DNA from 3 places in the Mesorhizobium sp. 131-2-1 genome. Region 1 is predicted to be linked to each of the others. Evidence: riboswitches for the same ligand, from Rfam matches in the RefSeq annotation. Region 1 holds a riboswitch; each other region holds the start of a gene.
The links. Region 1 has a riboswitch for cobalamin ahead of JG743_RS01890 (aromatic ring-hydroxylating oxygenase subunit alpha). Riboswitches for the same ligand answer to the same signal wherever they lie in the genome.
Positions count from the first base shown of each region.

Region 2: linked by a shared signal. The riboswitch ahead of JG743_RS14110 (CbtB domain-containing protein) and the one ahead of JG743_RS01890 (aromatic ring-hydroxylating oxygenase subunit alpha) in region 1 are both predicted to bind cobalamin.
Region 3: linked by a shared signal. The riboswitch ahead of JG743_RS13865 (DUF1636 family protein) and the one ahead of JG743_RS01890 (aromatic ring-hydroxylating oxygenase subunit alpha) in region 1 are both predicted to bind cobalamin.

Region 1 is NZ_AP023247.1:411,050-414,762, forward strand. Features, by position in the region: gene JG743_RS01885 (hybrid-cluster NAD(P)-dependent oxidoreductase) at 1-269, opposite strand, end outside; gene JG743_RS01890 (aromatic ring-hydroxylating oxygenase subunit alpha) at 347-1,594, opposite strand; cobalamin riboswitch at 1,713-1,915, opposite strand; gene JG743_RS01895 (DUF680 domain-containing protein) at 2,418-2,624, shown strand; gene JG743_RS01900 (DUF680 domain-containing protein) at 2,694-2,903, shown strand; gene JG743_RS01905 (DUF680 domain-containing protein) at 3,010-3,249, shown strand; gene JG743_RS01910 (ABC transporter ATP-binding protein) at 3,353-3,713, opposite strand, start outside.
Region 2 is NZ_AP023247.1:2,937,642-2,941,354, forward strand. Features, by position in the region: gene JG743_RS14105 (gamma-glutamylcyclotransferase) at 1-675, shown strand, start outside; cobalamin riboswitch at 740-933, shown strand; gene JG743_RS14110 (CbtB domain-containing protein) at 971-1,150, shown strand; gene JG743_RS14115 (CbtA family protein) at 1,166-1,966, shown strand; gene cobU (bifunctional adenosylcobinamide kinase/adenosylcobinamide-phosphate guanylyltransferase) at 1,959-2,480, shown strand; gene cobO (cob(I)yrinic acid a,c-diamide adenosyltransferase) at 2,482-3,096, shown strand; gene JG743_RS14130 (hypothetical protein) at 3,121-3,435, shown strand; gene cbiB (adenosylcobinamide-phosphate synthase CbiB) at 3,451-3,713, opposite strand, start outside.
Region 3 is NZ_AP023247.1:2,882,093-2,885,805, forward strand. Features, by position in the region: gene JG743_RS13855 (cobaltochelatase subunit CobN) at 1-1,032, opposite strand, end outside; gene cobW (cobalamin biosynthesis protein CobW) at 1,050-2,087, opposite strand; gene JG743_RS13865 (DUF1636 family protein) at 2,090-2,518, opposite strand; cobalamin riboswitch at 2,557-2,762, opposite strand; gene JG743_RS13870 (DUF6348 family protein) at 2,822-3,514, opposite strand; gene JG743_RS13875 (winged helix-turn-helix domain-containing protein) at 3,569-3,713, opposite strand, start outside.

The sequences.
Region 1 (3,713 bases):
TGCGCCTTCACCGTCACCGCGATCGAGAACGGCCGCGACGGCGACGACGACAGCGTGTAGGTGCGCATCAGCGGACCGTCGGCGGTCGGCAGTTCCAGCGTCACGAACTGGCCCGGCTTGTAGCGGAACCAGGTCTGGTTGTCGGAGCGGAAGGTGAAGGTCTTGACGTCCGGCGCCTCGTCGCTGACGCCGATCACCTCCAGCACCTGCAGCCGATCGTTCCACGGCGCCATCTCGTCGAGGTGGCGATAGAGGCCGAGATCGGTCATCGCGTTCATCCCCTTACCTTTCTTGTCTTGCGCATCTCGCTACCCCAAAACCGCCGAACACTTTTGGGCGCCATGCGCTAGGCGACGCTGCGCAGCGCCGGTCGACCACCTTCAGCAAGGCGCGGGCCGATGAAGGCGGCGTACCATTCGACGAACTGGATGACGCCGCCCTCGTGCAGCTCCGAATAGGGGCCGGGCTCATAGGCCGGCGACAGGATGCCGTGCGCGTTTTCCTCGACGATGCGGCGATCCTGGTCGTTGGTCTCGGTCCAGACATGGGTGAGTTCGGCGAGATCGTAGTCGACGCCTTCCACCGCATCCTTGTGCACCAGCCATTTCGTCGTCACCGCGGTTTCGGTGGCGCTGATCGGCAGCACGCGGAAGGTGACGGCGTGATCGATCAGGATATGGTTCCAGGTCGTCGGATAGTGGTAATGCATCAGCGTGCCGATGCGGTCCGCGGCGACACTGTCGGAGAGGTTCTTCCTCACCGCGCGCTTGCCGTTCATCGTGTAGCTGATGGCATCGCGCAGCAGCGGGGCGCGGGTGGCGCGGTATTGCCCGGCGGGGTCGATGCGGAACTTGCTCGGCAGGCCGGCCGCCTCGCATTTCGCCCAGTGCGCCAGCATCTCGGGATCGCTGTCGGCGCCCTGCACGCCCGTCACGGTCGGGGCTTCAGGGAAGGTCTTGCAGAGCTCCGGATGATTGCCGGCGCAGTGGTAGCACTCGCGGTTGTTCTCCCAGACCAGCTTCCAGTTGCCCTTCTCGACAATGGTCGATTCGAAGGCGACTTTCGCCTCGCTCAACCTGTGCGGCAGGAGATAGGGTTCGATCATGGCGCGCATCGGCGCGAAATCGGCCGGCTCCTTCGCCAGGCAGATGAAGATGTAGCCGCCGACGCTTTCGCAGGCGACCGGCTTCAGGCCGAACTGGCTCTTGTCGAAACCGTCCGCCATCTGGCGGGCGAACAGCAGCCTGCCGTCGAGCTCGTAGGTCCATTGATGGTAGGGGCAGACGAGCTTCGCCGCCGTGCCCTTCTCGGCGTTGCAGACGCGGCTGCCGCGATGGCGGCAGGAATTGTGGAAGGCATTGACCCTGCCCTGCTGGTCGCGGACAAGGACCACCGGATAATCGCCGACCTGCGCGGTGATGTAGCTGCCCGGCTTCGGCAATTCGCAATCGTGGCCGATGAACAGCCAGTCGCGGTACCAGATCAACTCCATGTCGAGCTTGAAGTAATCCGGGTCGGTGTAGAAAGGCTGTTCGAGCGAAAAGCCCGGCCTGCGGTTGTGCAGGTGCCTCAGCATGTCGTTGCGCGCATCCATGTCCTGTCCCTCGCGTCGGTCGCATCAAGGACTGAACTGGTGGTGATGGAGAGGAACGGCGGCCGCCGGCAGGGCCGGGCACGCGCCATCCGCCTCTTGACCGCCCACCGCGATCAGTCGAGTCAAAGAATCTCGGGCTGGTTTCCGGGCTTTGGAGTGCCCTGACGGGCGGTCGCGGCACCTTCCCAGGCTAGATGGCCCAGTGGTCTCCCGTCGCGACTTGAACTCCACCACCGTTGCGGGGGCAGCGCCGGAATTCGACCGGCTTCCCAATTCTCCGTCCCGTCGTCACGGGGCGGCACCTGAGATGACCTGATCTAATCACGACGGCCGGCGAACCGTCGGTACGAAAACGACATCGCATCGATGCGGGCGCGACACGGCTTTCGGCTTCGCGGCACTCCAGCGCACCGAATTTCCGTGCTCGGGGCAATCCGAATCGCGCACTGGAAACGCCCTCGTATCGACCTCCAGCCGGCTCTGAACTGGTTACCAGTATCGAAAAGTGACTATTAGGAGATTCTAAAATCGAACCGAACGGTTCGTTTCTGTTGACAATGCGTGCAAGACGCTGTGAACGCAGATCTTCCAAATCGTCAATTGGCGCGATGGCCCATTCGCCTAAGCTACGGATATTGTTCCATAAAAGCTCACGTGTAGGAGGCCTTGGCACAATTTCAAGATGCAGAGTCATGGGCCAGGCGCAACAACTTCGTGATTGGAAAGCGGGTATGGGCTCTCCCACATCGGGGCTGTCCGAACGACGCGATTTCCTCCCAAGACACGCCGCTAGACGGACGGAAAAAATACTGGAGTACCAAAAATGAAAAAGATTGTTCTTACTGCCGCCGCCCTTCTGGCCATTTCCGGCAGCGCCTTTGCCGGTGGCAGCGACCACTACGGCTCGAACGGTGCCAACCAGACCGCCGCTTCTGTCGACAGCTCGTACACGGCCTCGATCAAGAAGTCGGAACCGGCTGCCCAGACGCCTGCCCAGGGCGCTGACCGCAACCTGTTCGGCAACAACTAACAGCCGATCCCTGACCGCGGTGGGCAAGGGCCCGCCGCTCGGGATCGTCAGGAATTCAGGAGCACTAAAATGAAGAAGATCGTTCTTGCCACCGCGGCCCTTCTGGCCATTTCGGGCGGCGCCTTTGCAGCCGGCAGCGACCATTACGGTTCGGACGGCGCCAACCAGCCGGCCACCGCGGTCGACAGCTCGTACACCGCTTCGATCAAGCACTCGCAGCCGGCCGCCGAGAAGCCCGCCAACCAGGGCAGCGACCGCAACCTCTTCGGCAACAACTAAGCCGACGCGGACCGCGCTCCCGGACCTCTGGTCCGGGTTGTGGCCAACCGAAGATAGACGCGGCGGACAAGCCCGCCGCTCCGATACAAATTCAGGAGTACCAAAAATGAAGAAGATTGCTCTTACTGCCGCCGCTCTTTTGATTGCCGCCGGCAGCGCTTATGCCCGCAATGACAATGTTGGCGGGACCGACATCAACCAGCGGCCGGTCGCCACCGGCGTCGACACCACCCAGACGTCTTCGACGCGCGACACCAGCTCGCCGGTCTACAAGCTGCTGAACTCGTCGGGCGACGTCGAGAAGTCAGCCCCTCAGGGCAGCGACCGAAACCTGTTCGGCCGCTAACGGCCGAACGGAGCCGCCCATGCCGGTCCACCGGCAACGGGCTCGGCTGAATACCAAGAGCGGCGGGCAGTGCCCGCCGCTCTTGTTTTGTCCAACGTGACGTTCAGGCCGCCTTGGCTGCCGCCATGTGCAGCGTGAAGGAGTGGCCGTCGGCATCGAAGATGTGCAGGTCGCCAGCGTCCGCGGTCAGCCGCAGCGTCGCACCGCGCTTGACCTCGACATTGCCCGGCATCTTGGTCACCAGCGGCAGGTCGGCGCGGCCGATGTCGACATAGACGAGCTGCACCTCGCCGAGCTGCTCGACATAATCCACCGTTCCCTCGAACAGATAGTCCGTACCGGTGGCGATCGCCAGATCCTCCGGCCGCACGCCGAAGCTTACCGCCGCGCCATTCGCCGAGGCGGGCGTCGCGATCGGCACCGTCGCCTTGCGGCCGCCGACATGGCTAACGACGGTCGGATTG
Region 2 (3,713 bases), 2.5 Mb from region 1:
TCGCTGACAGAGGAGCTGGTCGCACGATGCTATCGAGCTATCGAAGACAGCGGACCCGACCCCAACGCCGCGCATCTGGACGACGCCGACTATGCAGCGATGGTGGATGCGCTGGAGGCTCAGCTTCCCGCCACCGAACCGCTTTGGCTGTTCGGCTACGGTTCGCTGATCTGGAAGCCTGAAATCGATAATGTCGAGGAGCGTGTGGCGGTCGTGCGCGGCTGGCACAGGTCCTTCTGCATGAAAATGACGCGCTGGCGCGGCACCAGGGAGCGGCCTGGCCTGATGATGGCGCTGGATCGCGGCGGGCAATGCAAGGGTGTCGCCTTCAGGCTTGGCGACGCCGACCGGCGCCAGCAGCTCGACAGGATCTTGCGGCGCGAGGTGACGCTGAAACCGACCAGCTACCATCCGCGCCTGCTCACCCTTTCGAGCGATAGCGGTCCGCTGCAGGCGCTGGCCTTCGTCATCAACCGCAAGGGCACCACCTATGCCGGCCCGATTGAGGAAAAAGAGGTCGTCGAACGGCTGGCGACATCCTGCGGGCACTGGGGATCGGGCGCCGACTACCTCTACAACACGGTGAAGAACCTGGAGCAGCGCGGCATCCATGACCGCCATCTTTGGCGGCTGCAGCATCTGGTTGCCGAGCGGATTGCCGCTTCGGGCAGCTAGGCCAGATGGCGCATTTGCGCTGGTGGCCGCCGGAATTTGGTTTGCCGGGCGCGACGATTCTGCCTATAGTCCTGCCGTCGTCGGTTCCGTTTTTGGAGCCAAGAGGGAATGCGGTGCGGGCGAATTCGTCCAATGCCGTGGCTGCCCCCGCAACTGTGTGCGGTAGTCCTCTCCAAGGCCACTGAGGAATATCCTCGGGAAGGTGGGGAAGGGCGCTGATCCGCGAGCCAGGAGACCTGCCGGCGACAGCAACGTTGACTTCTATGCCCTCGGGTGGAGGGCGAAAGGACAAGACATGACGACCGCTTCCGTCTCCCTCGGCACCTCCGTCTCTTCGCAGTCGCGTTTCATGCAGCTGGCCATGGCCGCGCTGCTCGGCATTTTCGTCGTCGGCTTTGTCGGCTTCTCGCATCTCGATGCGGTCCACAATGCCGCTCACGACTATCGCCACTCGATGGCCTTTCCCTGCCACTGACGAGGATCTGACATCATGAATCTGTTTCGCAACGTCGTGTTCATCGCGGCGATTGCAGGGCTCGTGGCCGGCGTCGTCCTCGCCTGCCTGCAGGCCTATGCAACCGTGCCGCTGATCCTCAAGGCCGAAGTCTACGAACAGGCCGGCGGCGGCCATCATCATGACCATGCCGCGGCGCCTGCCGAGACCGGCAACGCCATGAGTTCCGCCGCGCCGGCCGGCAATGCCATGAGCTCTGCGGCGCCGGCTCCGGCCGAAGCCGCCGCTCCGGCGGAAGACGAAGGCTGGGCGCCGGCCGATGGCTTCGAACGCTTCGCCTTCAGCGTGCTGGCCAACATCGTCACCGGCATCGGCTTCGCGCTGGTGCTGGTCGCGGTTTCGGAATTCGCCGGCGGCATCGGCAGCTGGCGCCAGGGCGTGTTCTGGGGTCTCGCCGGCTTTGCCGTATTCACCCTGGCGCCTGGCCTCGGCCTGCCGCCGGAACTGCCGGCGATGCCGGCGGCCGAACTCCTGCCGCGCCAGATCTGGTGGACGGCGACAGTGGTCGCGACCGCCGCCGGACTTGGCCTGATCGCTTTTCGCAAGTCGCTGCCGCTGGCGATCTTGGCCGTGGCCCTGATCGTCGCGCCGCACATCGTCGGCGCGCCGCAGCCGGAAAGCTTCGAGACACCGATCCCGGAAGGCCTGCATCACCAGTTCGTGGTGGCGGTGACAGTCACCAATCTGGTGTTCTGGCTGGTGCTGGGTGGCGCCGTCGGCGTGGTGCGCGGCCGCTTCACCGGCACGGCGACCAGCCTGCGCGACAGCTTTGCCTGATCGCGCCAGCGGGACGCTGACCTTCATCCTCGGCGGTGCGCGCTCCGGCAAGAGCGCGCATGCCGAGACCCTGGTGACGGCTGGCCCGCCGCCTTGGACCTACATCGCCACCGCCGAAGCCTATGATGACGAGATGCGCGAGCGCATCGCGCTGCATCGTGGGCGGCGCAGCGAGGGCTGGATGACGATAGACGCGCCGCTCGATCTTGCCGGCGCGATCGAGGCGCTGCCCGATGGGCAGGCTGTCCTGATCGACTGCCTGACACTGTGGCTGACCAACCATATGCTGGCCGAGCACAACCTCGATGCCGAATGCCGGCGATTGACGGATTTGCTGTCGCGGCCGCGCGGGTCGTGGTTTGTTGTGTCCAACGAGGTCGGCCTGGGCATCGTGCCCGACAATGCCCTGGCAAGGCGCTTTCGCGATGCCGGCGGCCGGCTCAACCAGCAGGTCGCGGCAGTCGCCGATACCGTGCTGCTGATGGTGGCAGGGCTGCCGCTGAAGGTGAAGTGAGATGACCGAAGTCGATCCAAAGGACGAGGAGCGCCACCGCGCCAAGATGGCTAAGCGCAAGGCGGTGCAGGATGCGGAAGTGGCGGGCAAGACGATCGAGAAGGGGTTGCTGATCGTCAACACCGGACCGGGCAAGGGCAAGACCACCGCCGCCTTCGGGCTGGCGCTGAGGATGCTCGGCTACGGCAAGCGCGTCGGCGTCGTCCAGTTCATCAAGGGCAAATGGCACACTGGCGAGAAAGACGCCTTTGCCGCCTTTGGCGACCGCGTCGTCTGGCATGCGATGGGCGAGGGGTTCACCTGGGAGACCCAGGATCTGAAGCGCGACATCGCCGCCGCCGAGGCCGCCTTGGCCAGGGCGCTCGAACTGATGGCTGATCCTTCGATCAGCCTTGTGGTGCTCGACGAGCTCAACATCGCCCTGCGTTACGACTATCTCGATCTTGAAAAGGTGGTTGCGGCGCTGAAAGGTCGTCGCGAGGGCCTGCATGTGGTGGTCACGGGACGCAACGCCAAGCCGGCGCTGGTCGAGGCGGCCGATCTCGTCACCGAAATGGGGCTGACCAAGCACCATTTCGCTGCCGGCGTGAAGGCGCAGCAAGGGATAGAATTCTGACCGCCTACCCTCGGGAGATGTCCGTTGGAACAAGCAGTGATTGTCTATCTTCTTCTGACCGGCGGCCCGTTTGGGACGCAGCAAGAGCGGCAATCGGTTCAGGTCTTAGAGGATCGTTTGGAACAGGTTGTTTCGAATGCTAATGCCGGTGAGTTTGATGGCGACGAGTTTGGCGAGGGCGAATGCGTCCTCTACTTATATGGGCCAGACGCTGAGAAGCTCTTTTCTGCGATTGAACCGGTTCTGAAATCGTCGCCAGTGGCTACTGGTGGTTACGCGATCAAAAGGTTCGGCGATGCTGCAGATTTAAGTGCAAAGGAAGTCCGCGTTGTCTGGTGAGTCAGGCCGCCGCAGTCACACCGGTGAGATCAAAATATCCAGGTAGATCACGATGGCCGACAGGATCGCGAACAGCGCGATCAGCAGCCAGTCGGCAACCTGGTAGAGCTTCAGCGCCTGCCTGATGTCGAGGCTTTCCGCCTCGCGCCGGCCGCCTTCGCCCATGAAGGCATCCTCGACGACGACGCCGCCATAGCTGCGCGGGCCGGCCAGCGCGAGGCCCAAGGCTCCGGCCATGGCCGCCTCCGGCCAGCCGGCGTTGGGCGAACGATGCTTGT
Region 3 (3,713 bases), 2.5 Mb from region 1:
GGCGCGAAAGGCCAGCGCCGGATCGGTCTCAATCTCGCCCTTGAACGAGATCGCGCCGGCCAGAATGCGGCCGTCGAACTCGGGCAGGACGACATGCATCGCAAGATCGGCCGGCGCCAGGCCGCGCTGGTTCTTCTCCCACACCTCGCGCCTTGTCGTTGCGACGATGACTTGGAACACCGGCACGCCGGCTCGGTCGAAGAGCGTTTCGGCGCCCGGTTCGGCGCCGGAGGCGAAGGCGGTGGCGGTGACGATCGCTGCCGGTTTCAGCGATGCAAGCGCATTCTCCACAAAGGCGAGGGACGCCGGGTCCTTGAGGCTGGAGACGAAGATCGGGGCCGGCGCCATTCCGCGCTGCCTGAGCGCCTCGACAAGCGCATCGATCGGCGCGACATCGGCGGCCAGCAGCATCGAACGGTAGAACAGGATGGGGATGACTGCTTCTTCTTCCTTCCCGACGAAGGGAAGGGAGACCACACCGTGTCCAGGTTCGTAGTACCCCGCCTTCGGCACGCTGACCGGCTCGGCCACCGCCGTATCCGACCCCGCCAGCCGCGCCAGCCTCTTCACCAGCGCCGCCATATTGGTCGGCCCGCCTTCGCGGAAATAGCCGAGCAGGCTGTCCAACTCGGCGCGTGGCAGGGTCGAGCCCTCGATCAGGCGCAGATCCTCGTCATGGCTCTCGCCGGGCAGTAGCGCCAGCTTGATGCCGCGTTCGCGCGCAACCGCGGTGAGCTGGTCGCAGCCATAGCGCCACCAGTCATAGCCGCCGAGGATGCGGACCAGGATCACCCTGGCATGGCGGGCGACGCTGTCGATCCAGAGGTCGACCGACATGGGGTGGCGCAGGTCGCGCAAGGCGGCAAGCCGCATCGCGGGCAATCGCTCGGAGTCGGCCTTCCACGCTGTTGCCAGTCCCGAGAGGTCGCTGTCGGTGAAGGACAGCGCCACGACATCCGCAGGCGTCTGCCTGAGATCGACAGGCTCGGCGAGATCGTCGAGCGAGGCGGATGTGGTGGTGAGGATGTGCATGGCGGTTCGGGTTTGCCTCAGCCGGCGAGGATACGCTCGATCGCCGGGCGGTTCAGGCCCTTGAGGCCGATGACGACGAGGCGCGAGCGGCGGTCGTCGTCCGCCGTCCAGGCGCGGTCGTAGTAATGATTGACGCGCGGACCGACCGCCTGCAGCAGGAGCCGCATCGGCTTGCCGCCGACCTCGACGAAGCCTTTCACACGCAACACATTCTCTTCTTCCGCGGCGGTGGCGACGCGCTTTGCCAACTCGTCCGGATTGGCGATCGAGGGAATGTCGACAATGAACGTGTCGAAGTCGTCATGCTCGTGGTCGAATGCACCGTCATGATGGGATTTGCGGTTCTCGATGTCGTCCTCGACGGCGAGACCGAGCCCCAGCAGTATGGAGGGATCGACCTTGCCGTGAGACGTCGGCACGATCTTCACGGCGCGGGCGGAGTGTTCGTTGACGATGGCGTTGGCGCGGGCTGAGCCGGCGGCGTCCATCAGGTCGCTCTTCGACAGGATGATCAGGTCGGCGCAGGCGATCTGGTCCTCGAAGACCTCCTCGACCGGATCGTCATGGTCGAGCGTCGCGTCGGCGGCACGCTGCGCCTGCAAGGCGTCCATGTCGTTGGCGACGCGGCCTTCGGCCAATGCCGGGCCATCGACCACGGCGATCACGCCATCGACGGTGACGCGGCTTTTCACTGTCGGCCACTGGAAGGCCTGGACCAGCGGCTTGGGCAGAGCGAGGCCGGAGGTTTCGATCAGGATGTGGTCGACTTTCGGCGTCAGCGACAGGATCTGGTCGAGCGCGGGCACGAAATCGTCGGCCACGGTGCAGCAGATGCAGCCATTGGCCAGTTCGACGATGTTCTCCTCCGGACAGGTGTCAATGCCGCAGCCCTTGAGGATCTCCCCGTCAATGCCGATGTCGCCAAACTCGTTGACAATGATCGCGATACGCTTGCCGCCGGCGTTCTCCAGGAGATGGCGGACCAGCGTCGTCTTGCCGGCGCCGAGGAAGCCGGTGACGACGGTGCAGGGGACGCGGGAAACGGAAGCGGTCATGGTCAGTCCTTAAGGAGGTCGAGGGGAGGGATGCGGGCGACGAGGCCGCGTTTCAGCGAATCGGGGCGGCCGCGCCAGGGGATGAGGCCGTCGGTCGAGGTGGCGAAGAGTTTGGCGCCAGCAACAAGATCGGCGCCGCTGCTGGCAGTGAGGTCGCCAAAAACGTAGCTCCAGCAGCCGTCGCGAAGGATCGCGGCGCTCAGGCGGCGCTTGCAATTGCCAAGGCATTCGATGGTACGGATGCGGATGTTTTCATCCGCTGCAGCGCGGCGCGTGTCTTCGGCAAGCAGCGCGCCGGCGCGGGGATGGGCATCGGAGCCGGTTTCGTCGCGACAGTACGAGCAGACAATGACGGTGACGCCGGCCAGATCGTCGTCATGGCCGGACAATGCGTCCGCTCTATCAGCCGAAAAACTGCTGTCGCGCTCCAAATCAGGCTCCTTGCCCGGAAAACCCGCCAGGCGATCGGATTCTTTTGTCTCAGACGGCAGGTCTCCTGGCTCGCGGGTCATCGCCTTGGTTGCCGCCTTCCCGGGAACATCCCAGTGGTTTTCGGCCGAGGCTCGTCGCTTACAGTTGCGGGGACAGCCGCGGAATTGGGATCGTCGATCCCGCACCGCATTCCCTCTTGGCCCCAGCCGTTGCGGGCAGGGGACCGTCTGTTGTGGATTTAGGCTTTTGGGGGCAGCGGTGTCAACGCGCGGCTACGACACCGCGATGTCGGCCAGAGGCTGTCATGTGCCGCCAATCGGCAGAGCCAGAATAACTTGCCTGACTGCTTGATAACCATCGCCATGGTCCCAGTCATGGCTGAGGGCTAGATCCTGTCCTTCTTGCCAAACCTTATTGTCCAGAAGGACCTCGGCACAAATAAGCTCGCCCTTTAAAGCTGCAAAAAAAGTGCGTACAAAATGACTGCCGGGCGAAACGGAGGCCGTGAACAGCTTTTCCAGTTTGGCATAGAATGTTGGATAACTCCGGTTCAGCGAACATAGCTCGGTGGTGGCCTGGGAAATGACCGGTCCGCCATAGATTTTCCAGCGAGCATTTTTTTGCCATATCTTCCAATCGGGACTGCTTTTCTGCCAAACCTCTACTTCTGCCTGCATGTTGTCGCAGACATGATCAGCCAGCCCCTCGATGGCCACGTGGAAAACGCCGCGGAGAAATTTTTCAAACGCCTGATTTAATTCTTGTTCGCGCGTGTCACCGAAGCCAGCAAAGGATTCAATGACTGGCTGAACATCAAGCAGTGGAGAAAAAATGTAGATTTCGAGGACCAGCCGGCCAGCTCCCGTCTCGAACACCTCAGCCTCAAACCGAAGTTGCCCCGACTGTAGCAAAACGTCCTGATCTCTACGCACTGCATCGATTCCATGCGCAATCAATGCGCCATGGATCATGTCGAGCACTTTGTCCGATGCCATTGCACAACCTACGAGGCTTATTGGAGGGTCTATGACAGACGCTGCAGGGGTTGCCTATCTTATCTCGCCAGCCAGCGCCGGCCCCAAATCGCCGGCCGGCGTCACTTCGATGCGCTCGAGCCCGAGCCAGCCCTGCATCTGTTTCAGCTCTTCAAGCAACTGGGCGGCGGTTTCCGGCGGAGCGCCGGCCTCGGCATAG